DNA from 4 places in the Cupriavidus sp. MP-37 genome. Region 2 is predicted to be linked to each of the others. Evidence: predicted binding sites of a transcription regulator. Region 2 holds the regulator's gene; each other region holds the start of a gene.
What was found. Region 2 encodes sigma-54, which starts transcription at its own class of promoters, with help from an activator protein. Its sites were predicted from a motif close to TGGCANGNAANCTGCTTT; they were not measured.
Positions count from the first base shown of each region.

Region 1: the regulator sigma-54 is predicted to act here: its motif matches at 4,814-4,831, upstream of LIN44_RS18345 (ammonium transporter).
Region 3: the regulator sigma-54 is predicted to act here: its motif matches at 3,193-3,210, upstream of urtA (urea ABC transporter substrate-binding protein).
Region 4: the regulator sigma-54 is predicted to act here: its motif matches at 4,151-4,168, upstream of prpB (methylisocitrate lyase).

Region 1 is NZ_CP085345.1:394,787-402,452, forward strand. Features, by position in the region: gene LIN44_RS18315 (SDR family oxidoreductase) at 1-176, shown strand, start outside; gene LIN44_RS18320 (class I adenylate-forming enzyme family protein) at 274-2,022, shown strand; gene LIN44_RS18325 (phosphatase PAP2 family protein) at 2,076-2,921, shown strand; gene LIN44_RS18330 (CreA family protein) at 2,943-3,425, opposite strand; gene LIN44_RS18335 (acyl-CoA thioesterase) at 3,450-3,935, opposite strand; gene LIN44_RS18340 (HU family DNA-binding protein) at 4,084-4,365, opposite strand; gene LIN44_RS18345 (ammonium transporter) at 4,863-6,065, shown strand; gene LIN44_RS18350 (mechanosensitive ion channel family protein) at 6,280-7,149, shown strand; gene LIN44_RS18355 (Bcr/CflA family multidrug efflux MFS transporter) at 7,170-7,666, opposite strand, start outside.
Region 2 is NZ_CP085344.1:3,455,359-3,463,024, forward strand. Features, by position in the region: gene lptC (LPS export ABC transporter periplasmic protein LptC) at 1-65, shown strand, start outside; gene lptA (lipopolysaccharide transport periplasmic protein LptA) at 184-831, shown strand; gene lptB (LPS export ABC transporter ATP-binding protein) at 840-1,640, shown strand; gene LIN44_RS15905 (RNA polymerase factor sigma-54) at 1,765-3,243, shown strand; gene hpf (ribosome hibernation-promoting factor, HPF/YfiA family) at 3,292-3,642, shown strand; gene LIN44_RS15915 (PTS sugar transporter subunit IIA) at 4,008-4,463, shown strand; gene hprK (HPr(Ser) kinase/phosphatase) at 4,546-5,517, shown strand; gene LIN44_RS15925 (PsiF family protein) at 5,688-6,080, shown strand; gene rapZ (RNase adapter RapZ) at 6,189-7,064, shown strand; gene LIN44_RS15935 (LON peptidase substrate-binding domain-containing protein) at 7,157-7,666, shown strand, end outside.
Region 3 is NZ_CP085344.1:2,783,139-2,790,804, forward strand. Features, by position in the region: gene urtC (urea ABC transporter permease subunit UrtC) at 1-36, opposite strand, end outside; gene urtB (urea ABC transporter permease subunit UrtB) at 36-1,679, opposite strand; gene urtA (urea ABC transporter substrate-binding protein) at 1,883-3,139, opposite strand; gene LIN44_RS12855 (gamma-glutamyltransferase family protein) at 3,588-5,639, shown strand; gene cyoD (cytochrome o ubiquinol oxidase subunit IV) at 5,706-6,074, opposite strand; gene cyoC (cytochrome o ubiquinol oxidase subunit III) at 6,074-6,712, opposite strand; gene cyoB (cytochrome o ubiquinol oxidase subunit I) at 6,718-7,666, opposite strand, start outside.
Region 4 is NZ_CP085344.1:1,990,421-1,998,086, forward strand. Features, by position in the region: gene acnD (Fe/S-dependent 2-methylisocitrate dehydratase AcnD) at 1-1,803, opposite strand, end outside; gene prpC (2-methylcitrate synthase) at 1,939-3,096, opposite strand; gene prpB (methylisocitrate lyase) at 3,209-4,117, opposite strand; gene prpR (propionate catabolism operon regulatory protein PrpR) at 4,410-6,395, shown strand; gene LIN44_RS09340 (cysteine synthase A) at 6,404-7,405, opposite strand; gene LIN44_RS09345 (putative quinol monooxygenase) at 7,559-7,666, opposite strand, start outside.

The DNA.
Region 1 (7,666 bases), on a different replicon from region 2:
TCGCGCGCGCGCTGTGGGAAGACCCCGAGCGCTACAAGCAATCCACCCAGGGCGCCCCGCTGCGCCGCATCGGCGAGCCCATCGAGATCGCCGGCGCGGCCGTGTTCCTGGCCTCGGCGGCCAGCACCTTCATGACCGGCCAGGCCATGGTGGTGGACGGCGGCGTGACCATCTGAGCCTTTGGCGCAAGCGTTGCCAGGCGGCCGGCGCTGACTGCGCCGGCCGCTTTCCTGCATTTCCCTCAACCTGCAGTGCAGTTCCGGGAGGCAGTCCATGTCGAGCAATTCGCAGTTGGCCGGCACCTGGCCAGTCATGTCGCTGGCCGAGGCCCATGCGCGCCTGACCGCGCCCGGCGCGCCGTTCGAAACGGAAATACGCGTGATCCGCGGCATCCCCACCACGGTCTGGAAAAACGCACCGCCCACGCTGCGCGAGCTGCTGCTGGCCACGCGCGCGTTTGCCGACCGTACCTTCGTCGTCTACGAGGACGAGCGCGTCTCCTACGATGCCTTTGTGCGCGCCGCCATCGCCATGGCCCATGCGCTGGTGCGCGACGGCGTGCGCAAGGGCGACCGCGTGGCACTGGCCATGCGCAACCTGCCCGAGTGGCCGGTGGCGTTCTACGGCGCGCTGCTGGCCGGCGCCATCGTGACCCCGCTCAACGCGTGGTGGACCGGCCAGGAGCTGGAGTATGGCCTCGCCGATTCCGGCAGCCGCATCGCCATCGTCGATGCCGAGCGGCTCGACCGCATCCTCGAACACCTGCCGGGCTGTCCGGCGCTGGAACGCATCTATGTCTCGCGCGCCGGCGGCGCGCCGGCCGATCCACGCGTGACGGCGCTGGAAAGCGTGATCGGCCCTTCGGCAAGCTGGGCGGCGCTGCCGGACCAGGCGCCGCCAGCCGTCGAGCTCGATCCCGACGACGACGCCACCATCTTCTACACCTCGGGCACCACCGGCAAGCCGAAGGGCGCGCTGGGCACGCATCGCAATTCCACCTCGGTGGCGGTGGCCGGAGGCTTCAGTCCGCTGCGCAACCTGTTGCGCCGGGGCGAGCCGATCCCGGCGCCGGATCCGGCCGCGCCGCAGAAGTCGATGCTGCTGGCGGTGCCGTTCTTTCACGTCACCGGCTGCATGGCGGTGCTCAACGGCGCCATCGCCACCGGCGGCAAGATCGTGCTGCTGCACCGCTGGGACGCGCTGCGCGGCATGGAGCTGATCGAGCGCGAGCGCTGCACCGCGGCCGGCGGCGTGCCGACCATCGCGTGGCAGATCCTGGAGCATCCCGAGCGCGGCCGCTTCGACCTGTCGTCGCTGGAGAACATCAACTACGGCGGCGCGCCCGCCTCGCCCGAGCTGGTGCGGCGCATCCGCGAAGTGTTCCCGCTGGCCGCGCCCGGCATCGGCTGGGGCATGACGGAAACCTCGTCCACCTTCACCAGCCACAGCGCCGAAGAATACGTGATGCGGCCCGACAGCAGCGGCCCGGCGCTGCCGATCGGCGAGATGAAGGTGGTCGATGGCCGCGGCCAGGCGCTGCCGCCCGGTGAAACCGGCGAGCTGATGGCGCGCGGCGCCAATGTCGTGCGCGGCTACTGGAACAAGCCCGAAGCCACCGCCCAGACCTTTGTCGACGGCTGGCTGCGCACCGGCGACATTGCCCGGCTCGACGAAGAGGGCTACGTCTATATCGTCGACCGGATGAAGGACATGCTGATCCGCGGCGGCGAGAACATCTACTGCATCGAAGTGGAAAGCGCGCTGTACGAGCACCCCGCGGTCATGGACGCCTCGGTGGTCGGGCTGGCGCACCGGACGCTGGGCGAGGAGCCGGCCGCCGTGGTGAGCCTGAAACCGGGCATGCAAGCGAGCGAAACCGAGCTGCAGGATTTCGTGCGCGCGCGGCTGGCGGCCTTCAAGGTGCCGGTGCGTATCCTGATTTACCACGAGATGCTGCCGCGCAATGCCAATGGCAAGATCATGAAGTCGAACCTGCGCAAGCTGTTCGACGCAGCAGCCTAGGCCGAGCTGGCACGGCTGCCTCCAACGCGGACACTACAACAAGGAACAACGACGTGACGGACCAAGCCACCAAACCGGACCCATCCCTGTCCAACCCCGTCCGGGCCCTCGCCGCGGCAGCGCTCGCCGCGCTGCTGGCGGGCTGCGCCACCGGCGGCACCAACCTGTCGGCGGTCCCCGAATTGCGCCCAGGCGTGCCTGCCGGCTACCTGGCGGCCGACGCGCGCCCCGACAGCCTGAAGCTGCTGCCCGCGCCGCCGGCGCAGGGCTCTGCTGCGCTGGCGCTGGATGAAGACGCCGCGCGCCAGGCCGGCCCGCTGCGTGGCTCGCCGCGCTGGCAGCTGGCGGCCGACGATGCCGTGCTGACGTTCCCGCAAGCCGCCAGCGCGTTCTCTTGCGCGCTGGGCGTGCCGGTCAGCGAGAAGGACACGCCCTACCTGAACATCCTGCTGCGCCGCAGCCTGGTCGATGCCGGCCTGTCCACCTACAAGGCCAAGGACCACTACAAGCGCACCCGCCCCTTCGTGACCAACAAGACCCCGATGTGCACGCCGGCAGAGGCTGCCAAGCTGGAAAAGGACGGTTCCTATCCGTCCGGCCACAGCGCCATCGGCTGGGCCTGGGCGCTGATCCTGACCGAGGTCGAGCCGGCGCGCGCCAATGAGATCCTGGCGCGCGGCCGCGCCTTCGGGCAGAGCCGCGTGGTGTGCAACGTGCACTGGCAGAGCGATGTCAACGAGGGCCGCATGATGGCCGCGGCCACCGTGGCGCGGCTACAAGCCGATCCCACCTTCCGCGCCGACCTGGAACAGGCCCGCCGCGAAGTGGCGAAGGCCCGCGCCGCCGGCGCGCGGCCATCGCGCGACTGCCAGGCGGAGAGCGCGGCGCTGGCGCCCTGACCCGCCCGATGTCCGGGCCGGCTACTTCACGGGGATCACCGTGCCGGCCGGCACCGGTACGGCGGTTACGCTGTTCTGCGGGCTGCCGCTGACGATGCGATCCGAATACGTCAGGTAGACCAGCGTATTGCGCTTGCGGTCGACGGCGCGCACCACGTGCAGCGCCTTGAACAGGATCGACATGCGCTCGGAGAAGACATTGTCCTGCTGCCTGATCGGCCCCTTGAAGCCGATCGGCCCGACCTGCCGGCACGCGATCGAGGCCTCGGGCGGGTCTTCGGCCATGCCGAGCTGGCCCTTGATGCCGCCGGTGCGGGCGCGCGACACGTAGCAGGTAATGCCATCCACCTGCGGGTCGTCATAGGCTTCGATCACGACCTTGTCGGATCCGGTCATGCGGAAATTGGTGCTGACGCTGCCGATTTCCTCGGCACTGGCGCCCGTGGCCGCTGCCAGGCAGGTGGCGGCCAGCAAGGTGCGCACGATTCGGTGGTTGCGCTTCATGGCGGTATCGCGGGGCATGGGCAGTCAGTTCACCGACGACTTGATGTCGCCGTGGCGCTTTTCCATTTCCTGGCGCAGCGCGCGGCGCTGCTGCGCGGCGGCAAAGCGCTGGCGCTCGACCTCGTCGCGCGGCTCCAGTGGCGGCACCTCGGCGGGGGTGCCGTTGTCGTCCACCGCCACCATGGTGAAATAGCAGCTGTTGGTATGGCGCACCAGCTTGCTGCGGATGTTCTCGGTCACCACCTTGATGCCGATCTCCATCGAACTGCGGCCGGTGTAGTTGACCGATGCCAGGAAGGTCACCAGCTCGCCCACGTGGATGGGCTGGCGGAACACCACCTGGTCTACCGACAGCGTGACCACGTAGCGGCCGGCATAGCGGCTGGCGCACGCATACGCCACCATGTCCAGGTACTTGAGGATGGTGCCGCCGTGGACGTTGCCAGAGAAGTTGGCCATGTCCGGCGTCATCAGCACGGTCATGGAAAGCTGGTGGGACAGGTCATTCATGATGCGGGATACAAGGATTGCGGGGGCGGGATTGCCGGCTGCGGGCGCCGGCAGTTTAACCCGGATCGCCGCGCCGTTGCCCGGCGGGCGCGGCGTATAAAAAAAAGCGGCCTGCCAGGCCGCTTCTTTCGCAATGGACGCAAACTGCTTACTTTTTCTTGTTCACGGCGTCCTTGAAACCCTGGCCTGCCGAGAACTTGACCGTCTTGGCGGCCGGAATCTTGATGGTTTCGCCGGTGCGCGGATTGCGGCCGGTACGGGCAGCGCGCTTGCCGGCGCTGAAGCTGCCGAAACCCACCAGCGTTACAGAATCACCCTTTGCCACTGCCTTCTTGATACTGTCCAGCGCTGCGTTGAGCGCACGCTCGGCGGCGGCATTGCTCAATTCTGCTTCCGCGGCGATGGCCGATACCAGTTCACCTTTATTCATGGCTGATTTCCCTTGTTGGTCGTCGTCACCGATGTGCGTGCCTCGCGGCAGGCCATCGATCGGCGCAGTCTAATCTGCCCGTCGCGCGTTGAGCAATCCCCAGTGGCACCAATGCGACAAAAAAACCCGCAAATCCTTGCTTGAGGCCGGTTAGCGGGCAATTTCCCCCGCTATTCGTGCTTGCCAGAAGCACCTTTTTGCCGGGCCGGAGCGGCCGTCCGGATTCGCACGTCCCAAAGCTATCCAGCATAGGACAGATTCCCCTAAATGGGGCGACGCACCACAACGGGTCGCCCGACCCGCCTGGCCCGCTCCATTCTGGCGCAGCGCAAATCCTGCCGCCGCTCGCGGACCGACCGCACCGTGGCCCGACCGATGAAGCCGTGCGGCATGCCGGTGCGGCGTTTTACCCGCGACGGTGCAAGCGGCACCAGGATGCAGCCGTTTCTGGAACGCTTTTTGCATACTGATGCGCCCATTTTGAGCATGAGGTCACTATGGACAACTGGAAGACCGGCACCGACGCGCTGTTTATCCTGCTCGGCGCCATCATGGTGCTGGCCATGCACGCCGGCTTTGCGTTCCTCGAACTTGGCACGGTGCGCAAGAAAAACCAGGTCAATGCCTTGGTAAAGATTCTGGTGGATTTCGCAGTTTCCACCATCGCCTATTTCTTTATCGGCTACACCATCGCCTATGGGGTGCAGTTCTTTGCCGGCGCCGAAACCCTGGCCCAGAAAAACGGTTACGAACTGGTCAAGTTCTTTTTCCTGGCGACCTTTGCCGCGGCAATTCCGGCGATTATCTCAGGCGGTATTGCCGAACGCTCGCGTTTCAATCCGCAACTGGTTGCCACGTTCGTCCTGGTAGGTTTTGTCTACCCCTTTTTCGAAGGCATGGTCTGGAACCAGCGCTATGGCGTGCAGGACTGGCTGGCGCGCGTCGCCGGTGCCCCCTTCCATGATTTTGCCGGCTCGGTGGTGGTGCATGCGCTGGGCGGCTGGATTGCGCTGCCCGCGGTGCTGCTGCTGGGCGCGCGCCGCGGCCGCTATCAGAAGGACGGCCGCATCAGCGCGCATCCGCCCTCGAACATCCCGTTCCTGGCGCTGGGTGCCTGGATTCTTGCGGTGGGCTGGTTCGGCTTCAACGTGATGAGCGCGCAGACCGTCGACAAGATCAGCGGCCTGGTGGCAATCAATTCGCTGATGGCGATGGCCGGCGGCACGCTGGCCGCCTGGATCGCCGGACGCAATGATCCGGGTTTCGTCTACAACGGGCCGCTGGCCGGCCTGGTGGCGGTATGCGCGGGCTCGGACCTGATGCATCCGCTGGGCGCGCTGGTCACCGGCGCCGTGGCGGGCGCGCTGTTCGTTTATATGTTTACGCTGGCGCAAAACAAGTGGCATATCGACGATGTGCTGGGCGTGTGGCCGCTGCACGGGCTATGCGGCGCCTGGGGCGGCATCGCCGCGGGCATCTTCGGCGCGAAGGCGATGGGGGGCCTCGGCGGGGTGTCGCTCGGCGCGCAACTGCTCGGCACCTTGCTTGGCATCGTGGTGGCGCTGGCCGGCGGCACGCTGGTCTATGGCACCCTGAAGCGGCTGGTGGGCATCCGCCTCGACCCCGAGGGCGAGTTCAACGGCGCCGACCTGACGCTGCACCGGATTTCCGCCACGCCCGAGCGCGAAACCAACTGGTAATACCCGCCAGCGCAATTCCGATATAAATGGACGAGCCGTGCCACGCGGCTTGTCTTAACAATGATTTACTTGCACTTCCGCGCGCGGCCTCTCAATAATTGCCGTGCCCGGGAATTGCGCGCAACGCGCAGGGGCTCGCACGCTGCAGCCGGCTGGTTCGGGGGATGTTGGGTCGGCGGCTGGCCGGTTACACCAACACGAAAGGAATACGCCGATGGACGCCTCTACCTTCGACAACCTCAAGACCCTGGTGGTCTCCTACGCCACCGAATTCGGCGTCAAGATCCTGGCGGCCCTCGCCTTCTGGGTCATTGGCCGCTGGCTGATCCACTTTGTCGTGCGCATGGTGCAGAACGCGCTCGGCAAGCAGAAGGTCGACCCCACGCTGCTGCGCTACGTCGGTTCCATCGTCACCGTGACGCTGAACGTGGTGCTGGTGATCGGCATCCTCGGCTACTTCGGCATCCAGACCACCACCTTTGCCGCGTTGATTGCCGCCGCCGGCGTGGCGATCGGCATGGCCTGGTCGGGACTGATGGCAAACTTCGCCGCCGGCGCCTTCCTGGTGGTGCTGCGGCCGTTCAAGGTCGGCGACTTCGTCACCATTGGCGGCGTGACCGGCACGGTGCGCGAAATCGGATTGTTCGCCACCACGCTGGACACGCCGGACAATGTCCAGACCGTGATCGGCAACAACAAGATCTTCAGCGACACCATCCAGAACTTCACCGCCAATGCGTTCCGGCGCGTGGAACTGAAAGCGCAGCTGGCCGGCAGCACCGATGTGGCCGACGCGGTGGCGCTGCTGAAGACCCGCATCGCCGAGATCCCCAACGTGCTGGCCGAGCCGCCGGTCGACGTCGAAATCCTGGAGTTCACGCTGGTCGGCCCGGTGCTGGCGGTACGGCCCTATTGCCACAACGACCATTACTGGCAGGTCTATTTCGACACCAACCGCGTCATCCGCGAATGCTTCGGCCAGGCCGGCTACGCCGCGCCGATGCCGGCCCACATGGTGGTGGTGCAGCAGGCCGGATTGCCGCACGCCGCCGCCGAGCAAGCCGCCGCACAGCAGGCGGCCTGAACTGGCGCGCGGCGGCCGTTTCAGCGGGTGCCCGGGCGCGTGCTTGCGCCCGAGCGCCCGTAATGGCGCATCAGCACCGCGCCGGCACCGCAGGCCGCCATCACCACGCCCAGCGGCAGCGCGCTGCCGTCGCGCCACACGCTGACCGCGGCGCCGCCCAGCGTGCCGAGCGAAAACTGCAACGTGCCCATCAATGCCGAAGCCGTGCCGGCGCGATGTCCCTGGTGCGCGAGCGCCAGCGCCGAAGCGTTCGGCGAGACGCAGCCCAGCGCTCCGATAAACACGAAGAAGCCGGCCAGCAGCACCGGCAGCACCGCCATCCCCGCCAGTGCGGCCACCGCCAGCACCGTCCCCGCGCCCAGGGCCGCCAGCAGCGTGGCTCCCAGCACCTGGTCGAGCGAACGCCCGCGCACCAGCCGGGCATTGAGCTGCGACATCGTGATCAGCCCCAGCGCATTGGCACCGAACACAAAGCCATAGTGCGACGGCGCGATGCCGTGCAGTTCGATCAGCACGA
Region 2 (7,666 bases):
TGCTCGGCAATGTACGCGGCACCATCATCACCGGGCCGTCCCCGGGCCGCGCGCCAGGGTCCTGAACTTCCGGTCCGGCGCCGCCGCGTACACGGCGCCGGCCGGCACGGCCCGCACCGCGCGCCGATTTCCGCGCAAACCGCACCATCACGCATCCAGACGCCCTCGAGCAACCCTGCCAACATGACCGCTTTCCTGACGACATCGTCCCGTCGACGCACCGCCCCGGCCCTGCTTGCGCTGGCCCTGGCCTTCGGCCTGCTGGCCCAGCCCGCCCTCGCCGAGCGCGCCGACCGCGACAAGCCGATGGTGCTCGAGGCGGACAACGCCAGCTATGACGACGTCAAGCAGATCTATACGCTGACCGGCAACGTGGTGCTGACCAAGGGCACCATGATCCTGAAGTCGGACGCCGCCGAGCTGCGCACCGACCCCGAGGGCTACCAGTTCGCCGTGGCCACCTCGAAGCCGGGCAAGCAGGCCTATATCCGCCAGAAGCGCGAAGGCGTCGACGAATACATCGACGGCTGGGGCGACCGCATCGAATACGACGGCAAGCAGGAATTCTCCAAGCTGATCGGCAATGCCCGCATGGCGCGGCTGCAGGGCGCCAAGCTGGTCGACGAGATCCGCGGCGCGGTGCTGACCTATGACAGCCGCAAGGAACTCTACACCGCCGCCGGCGGCGGCAGCGGCGATGCCGCGGCGGCCAACCCGTCCGGCCGGGTGCGCGCGGTGCTGTCGCCGCGCCAGGACCAGAAGTCCGGCACCGCGGGCGGCGGCTCGCCGCTGGACCTGAAGCCCGCTCCCGCGCCCGCCAACAAACCCTGACCGTACCCATGACCGATACCGCCACCATTGCCGAGAAGCCTGCCGTCGCAGCCAACGCCGTCCTGCCCGGCGGCAGCACGCTGGTCGTGCGCCACCTGAAGAAGCGCTATGGCTCGCGCACGGTGGTCAAGGATGTCTCGCTCGACGTGAAAAGCGGCGAGGTGGTCGGGCTGCTCGGCCCCAACGGCGCGGGCAAGACCACGTCGTTCTACATGATCGTCGGCCTGGTGGCGCTGGACGAAGGCGACATCGTGCTCGACGGCGACCACATCAGCGGGCTGCCGATCCACGAGCGCGCGCGCATGGGGCTGTCGTACCTGCCGCAGGAAGCGTCGGTGTTCCGCAAGCTCAACGTCGAGGAAAACATCCGCGCGGTGCTGGAGCTGCAGCTGGACCAGGGCAAGCCGCTGGCCAAGGCCGAGATCGAGCGCCGCCTCGATGCCCTGCTCGATGACCTGCAGATCGCGCACCTGCGCAACAACCCGGCGCTGTCGCTGTCCGGCGGCGAGCGCCGCCGCGTGGAAATCGCGCGCGCACTGGCGTCATCGCCGCGCTTTATCCTGCTGGACGAGCCGTTCGCCGGCGTGGATCCGATCGCCGTCGGCGAGATCCAGCGCATCGTCAGCTTCCTCAAGGCGCGCAATATCGGCGTGCTGATCACCGACCACAACGTGCGCGAGACGCTCGGCATCTGCGACCACGCCTACATCATCAGCGAAGGCACGGTGCTGGCCGCCGGCCAGCCCGAAGACATCATTGCCAATGACGCCGTGCGGCGCGTCTACCTGGGCGAAAACTTCCGCATGTAACACGGGCGGCTGCCCCGCGCGGGCGGCCATGGCTGCACGGCCGGAAGAGCCAGCGGCGATCACAGCGCATCAGCGATAGCAATTTCCGTTCCAACATCGGAAAGATGCGCATAAAATAGGTCGCATGAAACCGTCGCTACAGCTCCGCCTCTCCCAGCACCTGGCACTGACCCCGCAGCTGCAACAGTCGATCCGGCTGCTGCAGCTTTCCACGCTGGAATTGCAGCAGGAGGTCGAACAGGCGCTGACGGAAAACCCGCTGCTCGAGCGGGAGAACGACTGGATCGAAAGCCCGCTGCGCGTCGCGGCCGATGGCTCGGTCAACGTACAGAGCGCGCCCGCGCCCGCCCCGGCGGAGCCCCAGGGCAATGGGGACGCCCGCGCCGAAGGCGGCGCCGATGACAGCTACGGCGACAACAGCAGCGGCGACGACTACGGCAACGGCGACTGGAGCCTGGACGACTTCGCCCGCCGCCCGCAAGGCGACGAGGACGAAAAGACGCCGATGCAGCTGCGCGAGGCCGAGCCCACGCTGCGCGAATACCTGATGGAGCAACTGACGCCGCTGAAGATCTCGGCGCGCGACAAGGGGCTCGCCATCTTCCTGATCGAATCGCTCGACGACGATGGCTACCTGAGCGCCTCGCTCGAAGAGATCTGCGCGGAGCTGCCCGAAGAGCTCGAGTTCGATCCCGACGAAGTCCACGCCATCCTGACGCTGCTGCAGAGCTTCGATCCGCCCGGCGTGGGCGCGCGCAATGCCGCCGAATGCCTGGCGCTGCAATTGCGCCGCCTGACCCACCCGCAGCGCGAACTGGCGCTGACCATCGTCACCCATCACCTGGAACTGCTGGCGGTGCGTGACTACACGCGGCTGAAGAAGGCACTGCAGGTCGACGAAGTCGCGCTCAAGGCCGCGCATGACCTGATCCGCTCGCTGGCCCCGTACCCGGGCCACGCGTACAGCCGCCCCGAGGCCGATTTCGTTGTGCCAGATGTGTTCGTGCGCAAGGGCGGCGGCGGCTGGATCGCGCAGCTCAATCCGGATGTGATGCCGAGACTGCGCATCAACGACATGTACGCGCAGATCCTGCGCGGCGCAAAGGGCGAGACCGGCACCGCCGGGCTGCAGCAGAAGCTGCAGGAGGCGCGCTGGCTGATCAAGAACATCCAGCAAAGGTTCGACACCATCCTGCGTGTCTCGCAGGCCATTGTCGAGCGTCAAAAGAACTTTTTCACTCACGGTGAAATCGCCATGCGCCCCTTGGTTTTGCGGGAGATTGCCGATACACTGGGTTTACACGAGTCAACCATCTCCCGGGTGACGACCAATAAATACATGGCCACGCCGATGGGTACTTTCGAACTGAAGTACTTCTTCGGTAGCCACGTGTCCACCGAAACCGGTGGCGCGGCTTCATCAACGGCCATCCGCGCCTTGATCAAGCAACTGATAGGAGCCGAAGACCCGAGGAATCCCCTTTCCGACAGTCGCATCGCCGAACTGCTGGGCGAGCAAGGCTTCGTTGTCGCACGCCGCACCGTCGCCAAGTATCGCGAAGCCTTGAAAATCCCCGCAGTGAATCTCCGCAAGTCTTTGTAGCCGAGCCCACCGCCTGCCTGGTGAGGCTCTTTCAGAAGGAGAAGCGCTATGAACTTCAAGATCAGTGGACACCACCTGGACATCACGCCGCCTCTGCGTGAGTACGTGGAAACGAAGCTGGAGCGAATCGTCAGGCATTTCGATCAAGTCATTGGCGTTAGCGTGCTGCTCTCTGTCGACAATCACAAGGAAAAGGACCGGCGCCAGTACGCGGAAATCAATCTGCATCTCAAGGGCAAGGACATCTTTGTCGAGGCGCATCACGAAGACCTGTATGCAGCAATCGACGCACTCGTCGACAAGCTGGACCGTCAGGTGATTCGCTACAAGGATCGCGTGCAAGGCCACGACCGTGAAGCGGTCAAGTACCAGATGGCCGCAGCGCAAATGCAGCAATAAACCCATGCCCGGCGGCCCCGCAGAGGGCTGCTGAACCAGGATTCCACAGGCAAGCCGCGCCGCGAAGCGCGGCTTTTTTGCGCCCTGGTGCCGGCCTGGCTGTGGCGGCGGAGCCAACACTGTCACACATGGGAAACCGAGGTGTTCGCAAGCGCAGCGCCAAGGTGTATGCTGCGCCATACAAAGAGAGAGAGAAAATCGTGGCCGCGCCTGCTTGCGCTGCACCGCACAATGCGAGGGTAGCCCCTGCTCTATAATGGGCCGGACGTCTCCCCCGCCGCGCCGGCCGCGCCGGCTGCGGTCACGGAGCCAGCCGCTGCCCGGCGGAACGGTCCGCCCGCTAACTGAAATCCTGCGCATCGCCCATGAATCGTTTGGCCAAATTGCTGCCACCCGGCAACATCACCCTCGACGTCAGCGTCACCAGCAAGAAGCGTGTGTTCGAGCAGGCCGGGCTCCTCTTCGAGAACAACCATGGCGTGGCGCGCGCCATCGTGACCGACAACCTGTTCGCACGCGAGTCGCTGGGCTCGACCGGACTGGGCGCCGGCGTGGCGATCCCGCACGGGCGCATCAAGGGCCTCAAGCAGCCGCTGGCCGCCTTCATGCGCCTGGCCGAGCCGATCCCGTTCGAATCGCCGGACGGCAAGCCGGTGTCGCTGCTGATCTTCCTGCTGGTGCCGGAACAGGCCACGCAGCAGCACCTGGAAATCCTGTCCGAGATCGCGCAGCTGCTGTCGGATCGCGACATGCGCGAGGGCCTGGCGACCCTGCCCACGCCCGATGCCGTGCACGAACTGCTGATTGCATGGCATCCCTGATCCACTGATTCCCCAGAGCGGGCCGGCACCCAGACCGGGCAGGCGCCACGCGCTTCGCAGTCCGCCTTACCAGTCAACCCGCATGGAACTCACCGGCGTCACCTCCCAGTCCATCTTCGACGACAACGCAGCCGACCTCAAACTCTCGTGGGTCGCCGGCCTGGAGGGCGCGGACCGCGCCTTTGACGTGGAATTCGCCCGCGAAGCGACCTCCGCGGCAGACCTGGTGGGCCACCTCAACCTGATCCACCCGAACCGGATCCAGGTCCTCGGCAAACCCGAGATCACGTACTACCAGCGGCTGGACGACGAGACCCGCAAGCGCCAGATGGGCGAGCTGATCCTGCTGGAGCCGCCGTTCCTGGTGATCGCCGACGGCATGGAGCCGCCGCCGGACCTGGAACTGCGCTGCACGCGCTCGTCGACGCCGCTGTTCACCACGCCGGTGTCGTCCGCGGCGGTGATCGACCACCTGCGCCTGTACCTGTCGCGCATCTCGGCGCCGCGCGTGACCATGCACGGCGTCTTTCTCGACATCCTCGGCATGGGCGTGCTGATCATGGGCGAGTCGGGCCTGGGCAAGAGCGAACTGGGCCTGGAACTGATCTCGCGCGGCCACGGGCTGGTGGCCGACGACGCCGTCGATTTCGTCCGGCTCGGGCCGGATTTCATCGAAGGCCGCTGCCCGCCGCTGCTGCAGAACCTGCTCGAAGTGCGCGGCCTGGGGCTGCTCGACATCAAGACCATCTTCGGCGAGACCGCGGTGCGGCGGAAGATGAAGATCAAGCTGGTGGTGCAGCTGGTGCGGCGCAACGACGGCGAGTTCGAGCGGCTGCCGCTGGATTCGCAATACCTCGACGTGCTGGGGCTGCCGATCCACATGGTCAAGATCCAGGTGGCGGCCGGCCGCAACCTGGCCGTGCTGGTCGAGGCCGCCGTGCGCAACACCATCCTGCGCCTGCGCGGCATCGACACGCTGCGCGATTTCATGGACCGCCAGCGCGCCGCGATGCAGGCCGACGCGGTCTCGCGCGGGCAGGGCCGGCTGCTTTAAGCCACATTCGCAGCGGCTTGCAATTGCTTACAACGGCGTAGCAACCTCCCGTCAACGTTTCTCAGGCATGCTCCGTTTTGTGCTGTAATGGGCATCACGCCCGTTACGGAAGCCGCAACGCCGACCCAGGCGCGCGGTGACAAGGTTTTCCACCCCCGAGGAGAGCAAGCATGAAGAGCCTGATTGCAGTGTGCGCGCTGGTTACCCCCTTGTTCGCGGCCAGCGCCTTTGCGCAGACCGCCACCCCGGCCACGCCCGCCACCCCGGCCAAGCCATCGGCTGCGGCCCCGGCGACGCCCGCCGTGCCGGCCACGCCTGCGACCCCGGCCAATCCGGACAAGCCCGCGGCCAACACGCAGCAAGACAAGATGAAGGCCTGCAACGCGCAAGCCTCCGGCAAGAAGGGCGACGAACGCAAGGCGTTCATGAAGGAATGCCTGTCGAAGTCCGGCGCGCCCAAGACCCAACAAGAGAAGATGGCAGCCTGCAGCAAGTCCGGCAAGGGCAAGAAAGGCGACGAATACAAGGCCTACATGAAGGAATGCCTGTCGAAGGCAGCCTGAGCGGCGACGACTGGCGAAACCGATGGCGAACCGCGAGGTTCGCCATTTTTGCTGGTGTCAAAGAGCTGTCATGACGCAGCCGGCACCTGATGCTATGCTTCAGTTGCTATGCGCATCATCCTCATCACCGGCATATCCGGTTCCGGCAAGTCCGTCGCACTGAACGTCCTCGAAGATGCAGGCTACTACTGCGTGGACAACCTGCCGGCGCAGTTCATCCCTGAACTGACCCGCTATCTCGACAGCCAGGGCTATACGCACCTGGGCGTCGCCACCGACATCCGCAGCCGCGAGTCGCTCGACCAGTTGCCCGACACCGTGCGCGCGCTGGCCGCCGAGCACCAGGTCGAGGTCATTTTCCTGACCGCCAGCACCGACGCCCTGGTGCAGCGCTACTCCGAGACGCGGCGCCGCCATCCGCTGTCGGCACGCACCGATGGCGTGCCCGGCGGCGGCGCTTTCAACGACACCGCGCTGATGGAAGCGATCGAGATGGAGCGCGCGCTGCTGAGCCCGCTTGCCGAGGCCGCGCACCGGATCGACACCAGCAATGTGCGCACCAATACGCTGCGCAGCTGGATCAAGGAGCTGATCCGCGACGACAGCCAGCGCCTGACGCTGCTGTTCGAGTCGTTCGGCTTCAAGCACGGCGTGCCCAGCGATGCCGACATGGTGTTCGACGTGCGCTCGCTGCCCAACCCCTACTACGACCTGGCGCTGCGGCCGCTGACCGGCCGCGACACGCCGGTGATCGATTTCCTGCAGGCGCAGCCGATGGTGCTGGCGATGGCCGAGGATATCCGCGCCTACGTCGAAAAGTGGCTGCCAAGCTTCATTGCCGACAACCGCAGCTACCTGACCGTGGCGATCGGCTGCACCGGCGGCCAGCATCGCTCGGTCTATATTGCCGAAAGGCTCGCCAACTATTTCCGGGCACATGGTAATGTGCTGGTCAGACACCGAGAGCTCGCACCGGCGGGCTGACGCACGCGGCATGGCACCCCGGGCTGCACGGGGCATCTGAGCGCGGCGTCGGCCTGGCGGCCCAATGCTGCGCGACCCCAAGCCTGCACCGCATGTCCTCGACCGACCTCTACCGTCCCACCGGTTCCGAAGACCCGCCACGGACGCTCGACAACCTGCCGCTGTTCCCCTTGCACACGGTGCTGTTTCCCGGTGGACGGCTGCCTTTGCGCGTGTTCGAGGCGCGCTATGTCGACATGGTGCGCAACTGCCTGCGCGACAGCGCTCCCTTCGGGGTGTGCCTGATTGCCAGCGGCGAGGAGGTGGCGCGGCCCAACCAGCCCACCGTGCCCGAACTGGTCGGCTGCCTCGCCGAAATCGTCGACTGCAACATGGAGCAGCTGGGCGTGCTGCTGATCCGCGCGCGCGGCCGCGAGCGCTTCCATATCATCAGCCATGAAACCCGCGACGACGGCCTGCTGGTGGCGCGCGCCGAGGTGCTTGCCCCCGACATCATCGACTGCAAGCTGGAACTGCTGGGCGAATGCCTGGACGCGCTGCGCCGCATCGTCACGCGGCTGCACGCCGAGCAGCCCGACCGCATGCCGTTCGACGAGCCGTAC
Region 3 (7,666 bases), 670 kb from region 2:
CGGTGCCGCGGAAGAATTCGATTGGAATCGATGCATCATGCCTCCGCGCTGCGCCCCTTGAGCGCGAACAGTCCCTGCGGCCGCTTCTGGATAAACAGCACGATCAGCACCAGGACCAGGATCTTGGCCAGCACCGCGCCATAGAAGGGTTCGATGAACTTGTTGAGGATGCCCAGCCCGAACGCACCGACGATGGTGCCGGCCAGTTGCCCCACCCCACCCAGCACCACCACCATGAACGAATCGATGATGTAGGCCTGGCCCAGGTCGGGGCCGACATTGCCGATCTGCGACAGCGCGCAGCCGCCGAGCCCGGCGATGCCGGCGCCGAAGGCAAAGGCGTAGCTGTCGACCTGCCAGGTGCGCACGCCCACGCACGCCGCCATGGTGCGGTTCTGCGTGGTGGCGCGCACGAACAGCCCCAGCCGCGTGCGGTTGAGCACCGCCCACGCCACCGCCACCACGGCCAGCGCGAACAGGATGATGACCACGCGGTTGTAAGGGATCACCAGCCCCGGCAGCCATTCGAAGCCGCCGCTCATCCATGCGGGATTGGACACTTCCACGTTCTGCGCGCCGAACAGCGTGCGCACTGCCTGCATCAGCAGCAGGCTCACGCCGAAGGTGGCCAGCAGCGTTTCCAGCGGGCGGCCGTACAGGTGGCGCAGCACCAGCCGCTCCAGCACGAAGCCCACCATGGCGGCGGCCAGGAACGAGGCCGGCAGCGCCGCGGGCAGATACCAGTCGAGCGCGCCCGGCGCATGGGCGCGGAACAGCGACTGCACCACGTAGGTGGCATAGGCGCCGATCATCAGGAATTCACCGTGCGCCATGTTGATCACGCCGATCAGGCCATAGGTAATGGCCAGGCCGAGCGCGGCCAGCAGCAGCACGCTGCCCAGGCTCAGCCCGGCGAACAGGTTGCCGATCACTTCGGCGCGGCGCTGGTCGGCCTGCAGCGTGTCCAGCGCCTGCTGCGCGGCTAGCCGCACGCTGCCATCGGGCTCGCGGTAGCGGCCGGCGCTGTCGCGCTCCACCAGCGGCGCCAGCTTCTGGCGGTTTTGCGGGTTGCTGTCGCGGCCCAGGATGCGGATGGCTTCGACGCGCGCCTCGCGCTCGGTGGCCTCGGGCGTGCCGGCCAGCACCAGGTTGGCCCAGATCACGTCCAGGCTGGCGCGCAGGCCGGCATCGGCCTCGGTCTTGCGCGCGGCCTCGACCGCCGCCAGCGACGCGCTTTCCGGCTGGTCGCGCAGCGTGGCCACCGCCTGCGCGCGCACCGCGATGTCCGGTGACTGCAGCAGCAGGCTGCTGGCGGCGCTGTCGACCAGCGCGCGCAGGCTGTTGTTCAGGGTCAGGGATGCGAGTTCGTCCGGCTTGACCGTGACCGGCTTGCCGGTGATGGCGTCGACCACCTTGTCGCCATCCTGGCGCACCATGCCGACCGACGGCGCGTATTGCAGGGCGTCGTCCTGCAGCGCCTTCAGGATCGGGCCGGCTTCGGCGGGCGCGGCCTTGGCCAACTCGGACAGCGCAGCGGTCTTGGCGTCGAAGTCGTCTCCGGCCAGCGGCTTCAGGTCGGTCTGCGTCAGTGCTGCTGTCCACGGCGCCGCCGTCAGCAGCAGCGCTGCCAGCAAGGCGCGCAGCCAGGGCATGGCGGTTCGGGATATCGGATAGCGCATAGGGGCTCGCCGTGACGAAAGTGGAAAACCAAGCTGAGGGTGTGCTCCCCTCTCCCACGCAGTGGGAAAGGGGCGGGGGGGCGGGGGTGAGGGCCGGCATCTATGACGAAGTGAGCGCCGTCGCATCGGTCAGCGCCCGCCCTCACCCCCTGCCCCTCTCCCGCAAGCGGGAGAGGGGAGAAAACCGGCGACGAGCGAACGCCCTACATCGCCTTGTCCGGCTTCCCTTCATTCCCCGCGATAAACGGACTCCACGGCTGCGCGCGCACCGCCTTCGGCGTCTTCCACACCACCGCGAACTGGCCGTCGGCCTTGACCTCGCCGATCATCACCGGCTTGTACAGGTGGTGGTTCTCGCCCATGGTCAGGGTGAAGCCGTCCGGTGCCTTGAAGGTCTGGCCGTACATCGCCGCACGCACCTTGTTGGTATCGGTGCTGCCGGCCTTCTTCACCGCCTGCGCCCACATGTGGATGCCCACGTAGGTGGCTTCCATCGGGTCGTTGGTCACGCGCTTGTCGCCGCCGGGCAGGTTGTTGGCCTTGACCCAGGCCGCCCACTGCTTGCGGAAGGCATCGTTCTCGGGATTCTTGACCGACATGAAGTAGTTCCACGCGGCCAGGTGGCCGACCAGCGGCTTGGTGTCGATGCCGCGCAGCTCTTCTTCGCCGACCGAGAACGCCACCACCGGCACGTCCTTGGCCTTGAGCCCGGCGTTGCCCAGTTCCTTGTAGAACGGCACGTTGGAATCGCCGTTGATGGTCGAGATCACCGCGGTCTTGCCGCCCTGCGAGAACTTCTTGATGTTGGCGACGATGGTCTGGTAGTCGCTGTGGCCGAACGGGGTGTAGACCTCTTCGATATCCTTGTCGGCCACGCCCTTGCTCTTCAAGAAGGCGCGCAGGATCTTGTTGGTGGTGCGCGGGTAGACGTAGTCGGTGCCGAGCAGGAAGAACCGCTTGACGCCGCCGCCCTCCTTGCTCATCAGGTATTCCACCGCGGGGATGGCCTGCTGGTTGGGCGCCGCGCCGGTGTAGAAGACGTTCTTCGACATTTCTTCGCCTTCATACTGCACCGGGTAGAACAGCAGCGCGTTGAGCTCTTCGTAGACCGGCAGCACCGACTTGCGCGACACCGAGGTCCAGCAGCCGAAGGTCACCGCCACCTTGTCCTTGCTGACCAGCTGGCGCGCCTTCTCGGCGAACAGCGGCCAGTTCGACGCCGGGTCCACCACCACCGGCTCCAGCTTGCGCCCGAGCACGCCGCCGCTCTTGTTGATCTCGTCGATGGTCATCAGCGCCACGTCCTTCAGCGACGTTTCCGAGATCGCCATGGTGCCGGACAGCGAATGCAGGATGCCGACCTTGATCGGCTCTTTGGACTGCGCCAGCGCCAGCGGGCTGGTACCGATCATCGCCGCGGCGGCCAGCGCCGACAGCTTCAGCATGTCACGTCGTTGCATTTGCAGCTCCCGTTTATGGTGTTGGTCAGGGACTACGCTCCCCGGGTGATGCATCTGCAACTAGCGTGCCACGGCGATATCGCACGCGCGGCGCGGCCACAGGCGGTGCGTGCGGCCGGACGCTGCCTGCGGGTCGCGGACGCACCATCGCCGTGCAAGGAAATGGCGCACTGTGACAGTGCGTGTCGGCCAGCGCGGGCAATGACGGTGCATGACGCCTGCCTGGCGTTGGACGGGCACCGTGGCGCAGTTGGCGAGTGCTAACGTGCCAGCCTGGTGGCCGCGCCAGATTAAGCAGGCGCTTAAACCCGGATTCGAATGCATGTAAATCCGTACATTCAATGATTAAGGCCCGCGCCCCGCGGCACTACGGTGGAAGATGGCCGCGGTCCCGCCCGACGACCCGGCCCTGGCATTTCCCGGACCCACACAAAAGGAAGGAGAAACCATGCCGTACGCTGCCGACCCCAACGCATCCCCCGCCGAGCCGCAGCCGCAGCCGCGCGCCACCCCGGCCTGGCGCCAGCGCCGTGGCAAGCTGGCCCTGGCGGCGCTGGCGCTGACCCTGGGCGCCTGCGGCGGCGGCGACGATCCCCCGCCTCCGCCCCCGCCACCGCCGGTCACGCCCACCGCCGGCTGCGAGCTCGACGGCAGCACCGGCGGCCAGGCCGTGGTGCTGCCGGGCGACCCCAACGCGCCGGAGCAGGCGACCGGCTACGCGCCCAAGGTCACGGTCTACAGCAAGACCTATATGGCCGTGACCAACAACCCGGTCTCGACCAAGGCGGCGTGCGACGTGCTGAAGGCCGGCGGCACCGCCATCGACGCCGCCGTGGCGGCGCAGATGGTGCTGAACCTGGTCGAGCCGCAATCGTCCGGCATCGGCGGCGGCGCCTTCATCCTGCACTACGACGCGGCAACCCGGCAGGTCACCGCCTACGACGGCCGCGAGACCGCGCCGGCCGCCGCCGACGAGAACTACCTGCGCTGGAAGTCCGCGGCCGACCAGACCGCGCCGCTGCCCAACCCCCAGCGCAGCGGCCGCTCGATCGGCACCCCCGGCACGCTGCGCGTGCTCGAGCTGGCCCACCGCGACTACGGCAAGACCGCCTGGAAGGAACTGTTCGCGCCGGCGATCAGGCTGGCCACCGACGGCTTCGCGATCCCGCCGCGCATGGCCGCCGCGATCTCCGACAGCGCCACCGTCGCCAACATCAAGCGCGATCCGGAAATGGCCGCCTACTTCCTGAATCCCGACGGCACCCCGCGCGCAGTCAACACCGTGCTGCGCAACCCCGCGCTGGCGGCGGTCTTCAGCGCCGTCGCCGCCGACGGCGCCGACGCCTTCTACAAGAACGGCCCGATCGCGCAGGCCATCGTCGCCAAGATCCAGACCACCTACGACGGCAATACCACGCCGGGCGTGACCGCGCTGGACGACCTGGCCAACTACCAGGCCAAGAAGCGCACGCCGGTGTGCACCACCTACCGGCAGTATGAGGTGTGCGGCATGCCGCCGCCGTCTTCGGGCGGGATCGCGGTGGCGCAGATCCTGGGCATCGTCGAGAACTTCGACATGGCCGCGCACAAGCCCACGCTGGTCGACCAGAACGGCGGCCGGCCCAGTGTGCTGGGCGCCCACCTGATGGGCGAGGCCGGGCACCTGGCCTATGCCGACCGCAACAAGTACGTCGCCGACACCGACTTCATCCCGTTGCCCGGCGGCACCTGGGACACCATGCTGAACAAGCCCTACCTGAGCCAGCGCGCCAGCCTGATCAGCACCACCGGCTCGATGGTCACGCCGGTGGCGGCGGGCAACCTCGGCGACGTGCCGCTGGCGCCGTCGATGGTGCAGGAGCGCGGCACCACGCACCTGTCGCTGCATGACAAGTACGGCAACGTGGTGGCGATGACCACCACCATCGAGGCCGGCCTGGGCTCGTACCACATGACCAACGGCTTCCTGCTCAACAACGAACTGACCGACTTCAATGCCGATCCTGCGCCGGGCGGCGTGCTGGTGGCCAACCGGCTGCAGCCGGGCAAGCGCCCGCGCAGCTCGATGGCGCCGACGCTGGTGTTCAAGCGCAACGGCGACGGCTCGCGCGACTTCTACATGACCACCGGCTCGCCGGGCGGCGCCACCATCATCCAGTTCGTCGCCAAGACCCTGGTGGCTTCGCTGGACTGGGGCCTGGATGCGCAGCAGGCGGTGTCGATGATCGACTTCGGCGGCTCCAACGGCGCCGGCTCGGCCATGATCGTCGGCGGCGAGCATCCCAACGTCGACACCAGCGCGCCGGCCGGCGGCCTGCCGGGCGACAACGACCCGCTGGTCAGGGGCCTGCGCAACCTCGGCCACACCGTCAACACCGCGGCGCAGTCGAGCGGGCTGAGCGCGATCATCCGCACCACCATCGGCGGCTCGGCGGTGCTGGTGGGCGGTGCCGATCCGCGCCGTGAAGGGGTCGTGCTGGGGGATACGTTCAAGCCCTGACGAAGCCGCGACCAAAGAAAAAGGGGCCCCGCAGGGCCCCTTTTTTCGATGCCAGGACGCCAGTCCTTACATCACCATCATGTTGGCGTTCAGGTTGTGCATGATCCACAGCGAACCCGCCACCACGATCACCAGGATCAGCGCCGTGAACAGCAGCGCGATCACGTTGCTGCGCTGTTCGGACGACGAGTCCAGGTGCAGGAAGTACTTCAGGTGCACGATCATCTGGACCACGGCCATGCCCAGGATGGTCCACAGGATGGTGCCCTTGTCCATGGTGCCGTCCATCACGATCTTGAACGGGATCACGGTCAGGATCACCGCCAGGATGAAGCCGATCGCGTAGCCCTTGAAGCTGGCGTGGCCGCCAGCGTGGCTGTCGTGCGCGTGCGAGTCGTGGGCGCCGTGCGCCGCCGGTGCGTTGTGTTGTGCCATCACAGATGTCCCATCAGGTAGACCACGGTAAACACGCCGATCCAGACCACGTCCAGGAAGTGCCAGAACAGCGACAGGCACATCAGGCGCTTGCTGAGCGTCGGGGTAATGCCCTTCTTGCCCAGCTGCCACATCAGCACGATCATCCACAGCATGCCGCTGGCGACGTGCAGGCCGTGGGTGCCGACCAGCGTGAAGAACGACGACAGGAACGCGCTGCGGCCCGGGCCGGCGCCTTCGGCGATCAGGTGGTGGAACTCATTGATTTCCATCGCCATGAACGCCAGGCCGAGCAGGAAGGTGATGCCGAGCCAGGTCTGCACGTGCTTGAGGCTGCGGTTCTGCAGCGAGATCATCGCCATGCCGTACGTGATCGACGAGAACAGCAGGATGAAGGTCTCCACCAGCACGTAGTTGAGCTCGAACAGCTCCTTCGCCGACGGGCCGCCTGCCACTTCGCCGCGCAGCACGGCGAAGGCCGCGAACAGCCCGGCGAAGATGATGCAGTCGCTCATCAGGTAGATCCAGAAGCCATACACCGTATTGGCACTGGTATCGTGGTGCGCATGGTCATGCGCGTCGGCGAGGGCCGATGCGCCTGCCTGCGCGGGGATGCGGTCTAGGACTTGAGTCGACATGGTTCTCAGGCTTGCGAAGCAATGCGCTGCAGATGGCGCGTTTCGATCTGCTCGACCTCGGTGGCCGGCACGTAGTAGTCGATATGGTCGTCGTTGCTGCGGTGGATGAACGCCCAGATCATGCCCACCAGGCCAACGATGGCCAGCCACCAGATATGCCAGGTCAGGGCAAAGCCGAACACCAGGCTGAAGGCGCCGATGATGAAGCCCGCGCCCGTGTTCTTGGGCATGTGGATCTTCTCGTAGCCTTCGGTCGGCAGGGTCTCGCCGCGGGCCTTCATGTCGGCGAACGCGTCCAGGTCACGCACCACCGGGGTGTGCGCGAAGTTGTAGAACGGCGGCGGCGACGAGGTGGCCCACTCCAGCGTGCGGCCGCCCCACGGGTCGCCGGTCACGTCGGCCAGCTGCTTGCGGTCGCGGATCGAGACGACGATCTGCAGCACCTGGAAGAAGATGCCCAGCGCGACGAACACCACGCCCACCACGGCCAGGTACAGCCACGGCGTCCAGGCCGGGTTGTCGGTGTGGTTCAGGCGGCGCGTCATGCCCATCAGGCCCAGCACGTACAACGGCATGAAGGCGAAGTAGAAGCCCACCAGCCAGCACCAGAACGAAGCCTTGCCCAGGCGCTCGTTCAGCTTGAAGCCGAACGCCTTCGGCCACCAGTAGGTGATGCCGGCCAGGTAGCCGAACAGCACGCCGCCGATGATCACGTTGTGGAAGTGGGCGATCAGGAACAGGCTGTTGTGCAGCACGAAGTCGGCCGCCGGCACCGCCATCAGCACGCCGGTCATGCCGCCGATCACGAAGGTGATCATGAAGCCCAGGGTCCACAGCACCGGCGAGGTCATCTGCACGCGGCCGCGGTACATGGTGAACAGCCAGTTGAAGATCTTCACCCCGGTCGGGATGGAGATGATCATGGTGGTGATGCCGAAGAACGCGTTGACGTTG
Region 4 (7,666 bases), 1.5 Mb from region 2:
GGCGCTCTCGCCGGTCTCGGCGGTCAGCGCGAACATCGGCTCGTAGACCTTGCGGAACTGCTCGGGCTTCACGCTCTGCTTGACGATGGCGTCGATCTCTTCGTCGCTCGGCCAGATGTCCTTCAGGTAGACCGGCTTGCCGTCCTGGTCCGTACCCAGCACATCCTTCTCGATATCGAAGCGGATGGTGCCGGCGATGGCGTAGGCGACCACCAGCGGCGGCGAGGCCAGGAAGGCCTGCTTGGCGTACGGGTGGATGCGGCCGTCGAAATTGCGGTTGCCCGACAGCACGGCGGTGGCGTACAGGTCGCGGTCGATGATTTCCTGCTGGATCTTCGGATCGAGCGCGCCCGACATGCCGTTGCAGGTGGTGCAGGCGAACGCGACGATGCCGAAGCCGAGCTTTTCCAGGTCCGGCAGCAGGTTCGCTTCTTCCAGGTACAGCTCGACCGCCTTGGAGCCGGGCGCCAGCGACGACTTGACCCACGGCTTGCGCGTCAGCCCGCGCGCGTTGGCGTTGCGCGCCAGCAGCGCGGCGGCGATCACGTTGCGCGGGTTGCTGGTGTTGGTGCAGCTGGTGATGGCGGCGATGATCACGGCGCCGTCGGGCATCAGGCCTTCGGCTTCCTGCGCGCGGGCCTTGTCCAGGTCCACGGCGATGCCGCGCTCGGCCAGCGCCGAGGTCGGCAGGCGCTTGTGCGGATTGGACGGGCCGGCCATATTGCGCACCACGGTCGACAGGTCGAAGGTCAGCACGCGCTCGTATTCGGCGTGCTGCAGCGAATCGGCCCACAGGCCGGCGGTCTTTGCGTACGTCTCGACCAGCTTGAGTTGCTCTTCGGTGCGGCCGGTCAGGCGCAGGTATTCGATGGTCTGCTCGTCGATAAAGAACATCGAGGCAGTGGCGCCGTATTCCGGCGCCATGTTGGAGATCGTGGCGCGGTCGCCCAGCGTCAGGCTCGACGCGCCTTCGCCGCGGAACTCCAGGTAGGCGCCGACCACTTTTTCCTTGCGCAGGAATTCGGTCAGGGCCAGCACGATGTCGGTGGCGGTGATGCCGGGCTGGCGCTTGCCGGTCAGCTCGACGCCGACGATATCCGGCAGGCGCATCCACGAGGCGCGGCCGAGCATCACGTTCTCGGCTTCCAGGCCGCCGACGCCGATGGCGATCACGCCCAGCGCATCGACGTGCGGCGTGTGGCTGTCGGTGCCGACGCAGGTGTCGGGGTAGGCCACGCCGTGGTCAGCGTGGATCACCGGCGACATTTTCTCCAGGTTGATCTGGTGCATGATGCCGTTGCCCGGCGGGATCACATCGACGTTCTTGAACGCCTTCTTGGTCCAGTCGATGAAGTGGAAGCGGTCTTCGTTGCGCCGGTCTTCGATGGCGCGGTTCTTGGCGAAGGCGTCGGGATCGAAGCCGCCGCATTCCACCGCCAGCGAGTGGTCGACGATCAGCTGCACCGGCACTACCGGGTTGACCTTGGCAGGATCGCCGCCCTGGTCGGCAATGGCGTCGCGCAGCCCGGCCAGGTCGACCAGCGCGGTCTGGCCGAGGATGTCGTGGCACACCACGCGTGCCGGGAACCACGGGAAGTCGAGGTCGCGTTTGCGCTCGATCAGCTGCTTCAGCGAATCCGTCAGCGTGGCGGGGTCGCAGCGGCGCACCAGGTTTTCTGCCAGCACGCGCGACGTGTACGGCAGCTTGTCGTAGGCACCCGGCTGGATCGCCTCGACCGCGGCGCGCGCGTCGAAGTAATCCAGCTTGGTGCCCGGTAGCGGTTTGCGGTTTGCAGAATTCATGGTGTAGGGAAATCTATATAGGTATGAAAAAGGGGTAGTGGCCCCGCTCATCGTTCGATGATAGCGACCAACTACCCCTTTGCCCGCAGGCTCGGATTCAATGCAACCCGACGCAGCGCAATCCGGCAGCCGGTCTTACTTGCGATCCTTGATCGGCACGAACTTCAGGTTTTCCGGCCCCGTGTAATTGGCGCTGGGGCGGATGATCTTGTTGTCGATGCGCTGCTCGATGATGTGCGCGGCCCAGCCCGAGGTGCGCGCGATCACGAACAGCGGCGTGAACATCGCCGTCGGCACGCCCATCATGTGGTAGCTGACCGCGCTGAACCAGTCCAGGTTGGGGAACATCTTCTTGATGTCCCACATCACGGTTTCGAGCCGCTCGGCGATGTCGAACATCTTCATCGAGCCGGCGTCCTTCGACAGCTTCTTCGCCACTTCCTTGATCACCTGGTTGCGCGGGTCGCCGGTGGTGTACACCGGGTGGCCGAAGCCGATCACGACTTCCTTGTTCTCGACGCGGCGGGTGATGTCGGCCTGGGCCTCGTCCGGGTTGTCGTAGCGCTTCTGGATCTCGAACGCGACCTCGTTGGCGCCGCCGTGCTTGGGGCCGCGCAGCGCGCCGATTGCGCCGGCGATCGACGAGTACATGTCCGAGCCGGTGCCGGCAATCACGCGCGCGGTAAAGGTCGAGGCGTTGAACTCGTGCTCGGCATACAGGTTGAGCGAGGTGTTCATGGCGCGCTCCCACAGCGCCGACGGCTTCTCGCCGTGCAGCAGGTGCAGGAAGTGGCCGCCGATCGATTCATCGTCGGTTTCCACCTCGATGCGGCGGCCGTTGTGGCTGTAGTGGTACCAGTACAGCAGCATCGAGCCGAGGCTGGCCATCAGGCGGTCGGCGATGTCGCGCGCGCCCGGGGTGTTGTGGTCTTCCTTCTCCGGTAGCACGGTGCCCAGCACCGACACGCCGGTGCGCATCACGTCCATCGGGTGCGCGCTGGCGGGCACCCATTCCAGTGCCGCCTTGACGTTGGCGGGCAGGCCGCGCAGCGACTTCAGCTTGGCCTTGTAGGCGGCCAGCTCGGACTTGGTCGGCAGCTTGCCGTGCACCAGCAGGTGGGCGATTTCCTCGAACTCGCAGGTCTCGGCGATGTCGAGGATGTCGTAGCCGCGGTAGTGCAGGTCGTTGCCGGTACGGCCGACGGTGCACAGCGCGGTGTTGCCGGCGGCAACGCCGGACAGCGCGACGGATTTCTTGGGCTTGGGCGTGACGAGCGGTTGCGCTTCGGACATCTGGGTCTCCTTGGTGTGATGCCTGGTGTTGCCTGTTTGTGATCGGCCGGATCTATGTGGCCGAACGGCCGGGAGGGGAGATCCCCGCCCGGCCGCGCCTGAGTCTGCTTGCTTACTTGCCCTTGCCTTGCGCGAACAGGGCGTCAAGCTTCTGCTCGAAGGCATGGTAGCCGATGCTCTCGTAGAGCTCCGCGCGGGTCTGCATGGTATCGACCACGTTCTTCTGCGTGCCGTCGCGGCGGATCGCCGCATAGACGTTTTCCGCCGCCTTGTTCATGGCGCGGAAGGCCGACAGCGGATACAGCACCATCGACACGCCGGCGCCGCCCAGTTCCTCGGTGGTGAACAGCGGCGTGGCGCCGAACTCGGTGATGTTGGCCAGCACCGGCACCTTCACCGCGTCGACGAACTTGCGGTACATGGCCAGGTCGGTCATGGCTTCCGGGAAGATGGCGTCGGCGCCGGCTTCGACGCACGCCACGGCGCGCTCGATCGCCTTGTCCAGGCCTTCCACGGCGAGCGCGTCGGTGCGGGCCATGATGACGAAGTTCTCGTCGGTGCGGGCGTCGACCGCGGCCTTGATGCGGTCGACCATTTCACCCTGGGTGACGATTTCCTTGTTGGGACGGTGGCCGCAGCGCTTGGCGCCGACCTGGTCCTCGATATGCATGGCCGCGGCGCCGAACTTGATCAGCGACTTGGTGGTGCGGACCACGTTGAAGGCCGAGGCGCCGAAGCCGGTGTCGACGTCGACCAGCAGCGGCGTGTCGCACACATCGGTGATGCGGCGGATATCAGTCAGCACATCGTCCAGGTTCGAGATGCCCAGGTCCGGCAGGCCCAGCGAGCCGGCCGCCACGCCGCCGCCCGACAGGTAGATGGCGCGGTAGCCGGCGCGCTTGGCCAGCAGCGCATGGTTGGCATTGATGGCGCCGACCACCTGCAGCGGATGTTCGTCGGCAAGCGCCTGGCGGAAGCGGGCGCCAGCGGAGCGCGCGAGGTCGGAAGCGGAGTAGGTCATGGCGTATGCGTTGGTGAACGGGACAAGCCCGATATTGCAAGGGGTGTGCCAGGCATTGCGAACCCGCACCGAAAGCGCGGGATGCCTTGCCAGCACTGGGCTGGTGGGCAGTGCACCGAATCCCGTCACGGGTTTCATGCCGGTTTTTCATCACAATTGAAATCCAGCTGCTGCCTTTTGGAATTCAAAGTTGAAATCCGGGCCCGCGTAACGGACAATGTGACAGCACTGTACGCCTGTTCATGCCGCCTTTCATCCCACCTTCCATCCCGCATCCTTTCCGCATCGCATCATGGCTCCTCCCGTTTCCACGCAAGGCCGTCCGCGCATCTGGGCGATCGGCATCAGCCGCCTCGCGCGCGCCTTTGCCGACCTGATCCCGGCCTACGCCGACCGCGCCGAATTCCGCATCGTCGGCAAGGGCTTCGAGGCCGCCGCCAGCGCGGTGTCGCGCGAGGTGCGCGAGGGCCGGCTCGACGTGGTGGTCGCCGGCGGCTCCAACGGCGCCTACCTGCGCCAGCACGTCGATGTGCCGGTGGTGCTGGTCAAGGTCACGGGTTTTGACGTGATGAGCGCACTGGCCACCGCGCGGCGGATTTCGCCGCGGGTTGCGCTGGTCACGCATGCGGCGACCTACGCCGAGGTCGATGAATTCGTGCGCGCGTTCTCGCTGTCGGTGCCGGCCTACACCTACCTGACCGAGGACGACGCCGTGGCGCGCGTGAAGGCGCTCAAGCAGGAGGGCATCCAGGTGGTGGTGGGCCCCGGCCTGGTGACCGACCTGGCCGACCGCCATGGACTGACCGGCGTGTTCCTGTACTCCGGCAACTCGGTGCGCATGGCGCTGGAAGACGCGATCGAGGCCGCGCGCCTGCGCCGCATCGAGGCCACCCGGCGCGACTACGTCAACACCATCTTGGCGCACCTGAACGAGGGCGTGGCGGCAGTCGATGCGCAAGGGCGGATCCAGTCGTTCAACCCGGCGATGGAGCGCTTCCTCGGCACCTCCGCTGCCGCCGCGGTGGGGCGCAAGCTGCAGACGCTGGCGCCTGGCCTGGCGCTGGAAGGCGTGATGCAGACCGGCGACAAGGAGCTCGAGGCGATCCACAAGCTGGGCGACAAGATGGTGGTGGTCAACCGCATCCCCATCATTGGCGAGGCCGGCACCACCGGCGCGGTGCTGACCATCCAGGACGCCAGCGCGATCCAGCGCGTCGACCGCAACCTGCGTTCGCGCAGCCGCGCGCGGCCGGCGGCGGTGCGCTACAGCCTGGACGACCTCGCCGGCACCTCGGCGGCGATGACGGCGCTGCGCGAACTGGCGCGGCGCTACGCCGCGGTGGACTCGACCGTGCTGATCGGCGGCGAAAGCGGCACCGGCAAGGAGGTGCTGGCGCAAGGCATGCACGATGCCAGCCCGCGCCGCGCGTTCCCGTTCGTCGCGGTCAACTGCGCCGCCTTCCCCGAGGCGCTGCTGGAAAGCGAGCTGTTCGGCTACGAAGAGGGCGCCTTCACCGGCGCGCGCCGCGGCGGCAAGGCCGGGCTGTTCGAGTCGGCCCACAACGGCACGCTGTTTCTCGACGAGGTCGGCGACATGCCGCCCGCGCTGCAGACGCGCCTGCTGCGCGTGCTGCAGGAAAAGCAGGTGCTGCCGATCGGCGGCCTCGACGCGGTGCCGGTCAACGTGCGCGTGATCGCCGCCACCCATCGCGACCTGGCCGCGATGGTGCGCGACGGCAGCTTCCGGCAAGACCTGTACTACCGGCTCAACATCCTGCGCATTGCCATGCCGCCGCTGCGCGAGCGCGCCGAAGACCTGCCCGAACTGGCCGAGCTGCTGTACCGCCGCGCGCAGGACCGGCTGGGGCTGGAACGCCCGCAACGCCTGCCCGCGGCGGCGCGCGCGCGGCTGGCGCGCTACCGCTGGCCCGGCAATATCCGCGAACTGGAAAACGTGACCGAGCGCATCGCGGTGCTGGTGGCCGGCCGCCGGCTCGACGGCGAAGCCTTGCAGCGCGAACTGCATGCCGCCGCGCCCGAGCTGTTCGGCGATGCCGTGCTTGCCGACGCGCCCGGGGCCGGGCACGCGGCTGGGTCCGAAGCGGCACCGGCGGCGCCGTCCGCACGGGCGCGCCGCTCGCTCGCGCGCGTCAAGCAATCCAGCGAAGTCGACCATATCCGGCGCGTGCTGGAGGAGTGCGGCGGCGACCGGACCGCCGCCTGCCATATCCTCGGCATCAGCCCGACCACGCTGTGGCGGCGGCTCAAGGCGGCCTAGCGTGGACGTTATCCGGCGGGGCTTGCCCGGCGGAACGGAATCGGCTGCAGTCCCTTGCCCTGCAGCCATTGTTCATTGAACAGCCGCCCCATGTACAGGTCGCCACGGTCGCACAGCAGCGTGACGATGGTGTGCCCCGGTCCCATCGCGCGCGCCAGCGCCACCGCGGCGCCGACGTTGATGCCGGATGACCCACCCACGAACAGCCCTTCCTCGCGCAGCAGCCGGTAGACCATGTCGACGCAGGTCTGGTCGACGATGCGCACGGCATCGTCGATCGGCGTGTCCTGCAGGTTGGCGGTGACGCGGCTGGAACCGATGCCTTCGGTGATCGAGCTGCCTTCGGCCTTGACCTCGCGGTGCTTGACGAAGTGGTACAGGCCGCTGCCGTGCGGGTCGGCCAGCACGATGCGCACGCCGGGCTTGTGTTCCTTCAGGCAGCGCGCGATGCCCGCCAGCGAGCCGCCGGTGCCGGTGGCGCAGGTAAACGCGTCGATATGCCCGCCGGTGGCGTGCCAGATCTCGGGGCCGGTGGTCTCGTAGTGGGCCTGGCGGTTGGCGAGGTTGTCGAACTGGTTGGCCCAGATCGCGTTATCGGTTTCGTCGGCCAGCCGGCCGGCAATCTTCTGGTAGTTGTCGGGATCGGCGTAGGGCTTGGCCGGCACCGCCCGCACCTCGGCGCCCAGCATGCGCAGCCGTTCCATTTTTTCCGGCGATTGCGTGTCGGGAATCACCACGATGCAGCGGTAGCCTCGCGCCGCGCACAGGTGGGCCAGACCGATGCCGGTATTGCCCGCGGTGCCTTCGATCACCGTGCCGCCCGGCTTCAGCAGCCCGCGCCGCTCGGCATCGCGGATGATGTAGAGCGCCGCGCGGTCCTTGACCGAGCCGCCCGGATTGAGGAATTCCGCCTTGCCGTAGATGTCGCAGCCGGTTTCGGCGCTCACGCCGGCCAGCCGGATCAGCGGCGTGTGGCCGATGGTGCCGGCAAATCCATCCCTGACTTCCATGGTGCACTCCTGCCGCGCCCGTGGCGGGCGTCACCTTGAGTGATAGATCGGTGCGGCGGGAATGACAAGCGGGCAGGGCGGCCGCAGGCGCGACCGAACCGGGGGAAGTGACCGGGATGGCGCCTTGCGCCGGGTGGTATCGAGCCGGCAGGCTCAGGCGGCGTTGAGCCAGCGGAAGCTGAAATCGCCTTCGACGAAGTCCGCGCGCGCCGCGTGGAAATCGCGCATATACGGGCGGTTCAGGTGCGATTCGAGCGCGCG